DNA from 2 places in the Photobacterium panuliri genome. Region 2 is predicted to be linked to the other one. Evidence: predicted binding sites of a transcription regulator. Region 2 holds the regulator's gene; the other holds the start of a gene.
The links. Region 2 encodes CRP, which controls carbon source genes, mostly activating them, when cyclic AMP is high. Its sites were predicted from a motif close to TGTGANNNNNNTCACA; they were not measured.
Positions count from the first base shown of each region.

Region 1: ACSF8X_RS05270 (NupC/NupG family nucleoside CNT transporter) is a predicted target of CRP. The motif match lies at 1,222-1,237, and genes of this name have one in related genera.

Region 1 covers NZ_CP197192.1:1,099,268-1,101,746, reverse strand. Annotated here, with positions in the region: gene ACSF8X_RS05270 (NupC/NupG family nucleoside CNT transporter) at 1-1,077, opposite strand, end outside; gene ACSF8X_RS05265 (TatD family hydrolase) at 1,285-2,070, opposite strand; gene ACSF8X_RS05260 (DUF5363 family protein) at 2,060-2,230, opposite strand; gene glgX (glycogen debranching protein GlgX) at 2,246-2,479, opposite strand, start outside.
Region 2 covers NZ_CP197192.1:135,811-138,289, forward strand. Annotated here, with positions in the region: gene ACSF8X_RS00735 (phosphoribulokinase) at 1-570, shown strand, start outside; gene ACSF8X_RS00740 (OsmC family protein) at 672-1,076, opposite strand; gene crp (cAMP-activated global transcriptional regulator CRP) at 1,340-1,972, shown strand; gene ACSF8X_RS00750 (hypothetical protein) at 2,153-2,335, shown strand; gene ACSF8X_RS00755 (DUF1338 domain-containing protein) at 2,359-2,479, opposite strand, start outside.

The DNA.
Region 1 (2,479 bases), 960 kb from region 2:
TTCAGCACCAGTCTGTGCAATCACCATGCCGCCTTCAGCAACGTCCTTCAGGTACGGTGCAAAGTTCAGGTAAGCAACGAATTCGTTCACAACCAGTTTCTGACCGATGAAAGAACCAGCTACAGTTGCTTCAGACCAAGGCACACCGATTAGGAACGCAAGTGGTGAGAAGACATAACCCAGAATCATTTCCAGAGTCAGCTCAGGCATACCGAACCAGCCACCGATACCACCAAGGATACCGTTAACCAGAGCAATCAGACCGATGAAAGCAAGTAGCATTGCGCCCACGTTAAGCGCTAGCTGCATACCAGAAGATGCACCCGCAGCCGCTGCGTCGATAACGTTGGCAGGCTTGTCGTCGCCAGACGTTGCATCGCTAGCCATCTGCTCAACAGCTTCTTCAGTTTCAGGCTTGATGATTTTAGCAAACAGCAGACCACCCGGTGCCGCCATGAAAGAGGCCGCGATTAGGTACTCTAGTGGCACGCCCATTGATGCGTAACCAGCCAGTACACCACCAGCAACAGATGCCAAACCACCACACATTACCGCGAACAGCTCAGACTGAGTCATTTTAGGTACGAACGGACGGATAACCAAAGGTGCTTCCGTTTGACCAACGAAGATGTTAGCTGTTGCAGACATAGATTCGGCACGAGAAGTACCTAGCGCCTTCTGCAGACCACCACCCAGGATGTTGATAACAACCTGCATGATGCCCAAGTAGTAAAGTACGCTAATCAGTGCAGAGAAGAATACGATTACTGGAAGTACGCGCAGGGCGAAAACGAAGCCGCCGCCACCGAATACTTCAAACATTTTGTCCGACGTCAAACCACCGAACAAGAAGTTGATGCCATCGTTACCATAAGCAATAACGTTGGAAACAGCAGTTGACATGCCATAAAGCACATCACGGCCCACAGGTACGTAAAGTACAAATGCACCTAGACAGAATTGGATGGCAAATGCGCCACCAACAGTACGAAGATTAATAGCTTTGCGGTTATCAGATAGAAGTACTGCGATTAGTAGCAGTACTACCATCCCAACCAGGCTCATAAACAGGCTCATAGTTTATGGCATCCCTTTAGTTAAGTTTGGCGTCTCGACAATTCGGCTCATTAAGAGTCCGGCGCATTATACTCATGCAGCGCCGGATAAAATAATGCCGCGCTCACAGTTTGCAAGGAAATAAAGCCAGCCCACAACCGCAAACGTGATACCAATCACAAATGATTGCAACCGTTTGGCGCAAACGTTTATATTTGTGATGTGGATTCATATCGGAATGCGGAATAATTCAGCTGCAGTTAAGTTTGTTACCTGCGCTATTTCCTGCTCACTTTCCCCCCGTATCGCCGCCAGTTCGGCCAACACCTGCACCAGCCGATCCGGGCGATTGGGCTGCCCCTGATAACCCGCCACCGGCATATCCGGCGCATCGGTCTCCAACAACAATGCCGTCAGGGGCAATGACGCTATTGTATGGCGGGTTTTATTGGCTCGGCGATAGGTGATCGTCCCCCCGACACCAATTTTGATACCCAGTTCAATTAGTTGCATTGCCTGTTGCAAACTACCGCTAAAACCATGATATACCCCGCCCGCTTCCGGGCAGTGACGCTTCAACAATTGCAGCAACTCCGGATAGGCCTTGCGGCAATGCAAAATCACCGGCAGCCCGTGCTGGTTAGCAAGCACCAACTGTCCCTCTAACAGCGACATCTGCTGTGCCCGATCGACATCAGCAATGGCAAAGTCTAGCCCACATTCGCCAACCGCGACGCACCGAGTGCCCAGCAGGCTCATTTCTGAACCAAGCTCGGCGGCAAGCCGCGCCATCGCCCCAGGGGTGTGCTCCGCACTGAAAAACGGATGCAGGCCGAGCCCGTAGTAGATCTGGGGAAAACAACCCGCGAGCTGGCGCACCTGTGCCCAATTGCGCTCACCCACAGCCGGCACCACCAAACGTCCCACACCGGCCTGTGCGGCCAGCGCCAGATAGTGGGCGGGATCATCGGCAAAAGGCGGGAAGTCAAAATGGCAATGGCTGTCAATCAACATCCCGCTCCCCCCGTTTTGGCTGGCAACGGTTATCGGGATGACGCGGGTCGTCATGATCATAACGCACCGGCGCACAGCTCCGGCGGTTCTCGGGCACCAACCCCATGGAGGCGCACCAGCGGTCGTATGCCGCCAGTGCCTGTTTGAGCCAATTTCGCATTACCTCTCCTACTCTTTACTTCCTCGACTTCGCGACCATCACAATCATACTACGCCCCGCGACAAGAACGGTATTGTCCGGGTAACTAGGGGCCACCTCCACCAGATAGATATCCTGCGGCGACGGGTTCGCAGTATTAATCAGCAGGTGCCAGTCGCTGTCGTCGCGATCAGGAATAGTAAATTCAATCGGGTCCCAATAGGCATTGCACACCACATAGAGCTCATCCAAGGTGATCGGGTGGTACAC
Region 2 (2,479 bases):
TTCGACGAGGCCGTTCCCTATAACCAGATGCCGGGCACCTTCACGCCTTGGCAAGATCTCCCCGAAAATACCGATGTACTGTTCTACGAAGGGCTCCACGGCGGGGTGGTCGACGGCGATGTCAACGCCGCTCAGCACGTCGACTTACTCATCGGCATGGTACCGATCGTCAACCTCGAGTGGATTCAGAAAATCGTCCGTGATACCCGGGATCGTGGCCATTCCCGCGAGGCGGTGATGGAATCTATCGTCCGCTCGATGGACGACTACCTCAACTACATCACTCCTCAGTTCTCGCGCACCCATATCAATTTCCAACGGGTGCCGACCGTCGATACCTCCAACCCGTTCAGTGCCAAGGCCATTCCGAGCCTCGACGAGAGCTTCGTGGTGATCCGTTTCCGTGGGATCAAAAACGTCGACTTCCCGTACCTGCTGGCAATGATCCAAGGCTCGTTTATGTCTCGCCACAACAATCTGGTGGTACCCGGCGGCAAGATGAGCTTTGCGATGGAGTTAATCATGAGGCCGCTGATCCAAAAACTGATCGATACAGGAAAGATTGGGTAGTACAAGGGATAAGGGCGATCGCCCAGAGCACAGGAAGGGACTAGCAACACAACAGTTGGGCAAAACAACGTGGCGGCACAAAGGCCACCACGTTCAGGCGATCACGCCTCGACAACCTCGTAGGAATGGGTCATCTCGACCCCTTCCCCTAGCATCAGGCAAACCGAGCAGTACTTCTCCAGCGAATTGGCAACCGTCTCGGCCACGATGGCACTGTCGAGCCCCACACCGGTAACCACAAAGTGCAAGTTCACCGTGGTGAACAGGCGGGGTGCCTGATCGCGCCGGACCGAGCTGATCTGCGCCTCGCACGCCGTGATTTTCTGACCGGCTGACTTCAGGCCGTCCACCACATCCACTGAACTGCAACCTCCGGCAGCCATCAATACCAGTTCCATCGGACTCGGGGCTTTTTCGCCACCATTACCGTCCATTACCACGCTATGGCCCGAATTTGACTGGCCTAAAAAGGTCATATTCTCGACCCATTTCACTCGCGATTGCATCGTGTTCTCCTTACTACAAACAGGGGGTTTTGGCACTATCTGGCAACTGTGTGATCATGTGCACACTTATGACTAGAAAATGGCCATTTCCGATAGATCAATATCAAGAAATACGCGCCGAAAAAAGATAAACTCTGAGCTAATTATTCAAGTTGACTTGCAGCCCGGCAGGTGACTGAATATCCTAAACGACGAACAAGAGGCCCAGCCTTGAATTATAGGGACGTCGTTGTTGGGCATTAAACGCAGAGGAAGTTAGTAATATGGTTCCAGGTAAACCTCAAACAGATCCAACTCTAGAGTGGTTTCTTTCCCATTGTCACATTCATAAATACCCTTCAAAGAGTACTTTGATCCATGCTGGCGAGAAAGCAGAAACCCTCTACTACATTGTAAAAGGTTCTGTTGCCGTCCTGATCAAGGATGAAGAAGGCAAAGAAATGATCCTGTCTTACCTAAACCAGGGCGACTTTATCGGTGAACTTGGTCTGTTCGAGGAAGGCCAGGAGCGTACCGCTTGGGTACGTGCGAAGACTCCGTGCGAAGTTGCTGAAATTTCATTCAAGAAATTCCGCCAGCTAATCCAAGTAAATCCGGATATCCTGATGCGCCTGTCTGCTCAGATGGCTCGTCGCCTGCAGGTAACCAGCCAGAAAGTTGGCGACCTTGCCTTCTTGGATGTAACCGGCCGTATCGCACAAACCTTGCTGAACCTTGCCAAGCAACCGGATGCAATGACGCACCCAGACGGCATGCAGATCAAGATCACTCGTCAGGAAATCGGCCAAATCGTTGGCTGCTCGCGTGAAACCGTTGGCCGCATCCTCAAGATGCTGGAAGAGCAGAACCTGATTTCTGCCCACGGCAAGACTATCGTTGTCTACGGTACACGCTGATAGCCACCATAATTGAAAAAAGCCGCACTAGCGGCTTTTTTTATGGCTGCAAATAAAAAATCGCTATAGCGAATAAGTTTGCAATAATTTTCACTATTTTTTCACTTGAATCCTGCCCAACAAGTGCTACATTGCGCATATGGAATTTGCGCTTATACAACATTGACCGGAGATTAAGATATGGATATCGAGCGTTTCTCCCCGCACCATACCACTTTTAGCCCTGCCGTGATTGCCCCGCTACCGACAACCGTCGAATTGACCGGCTTTAGCGGCAGCAGACACTACCTAGAACAACAAGAGCCGCCACGCCATAGCAGCCACGGCTATGATCTGCCTCCCCTCGATAACATCAGCCACTGAACAACGCGGACAATCACGGTGATCTATTGGTGAGTACTCTCGAAAATTTTGTCGGCAGATGCCTCGACAAAACCAGAGAACAGCTCACCATCCTCATCAGGATAACGCTTGGCAAATTCGTAAAAGCCTCCGGGGATAGCATAG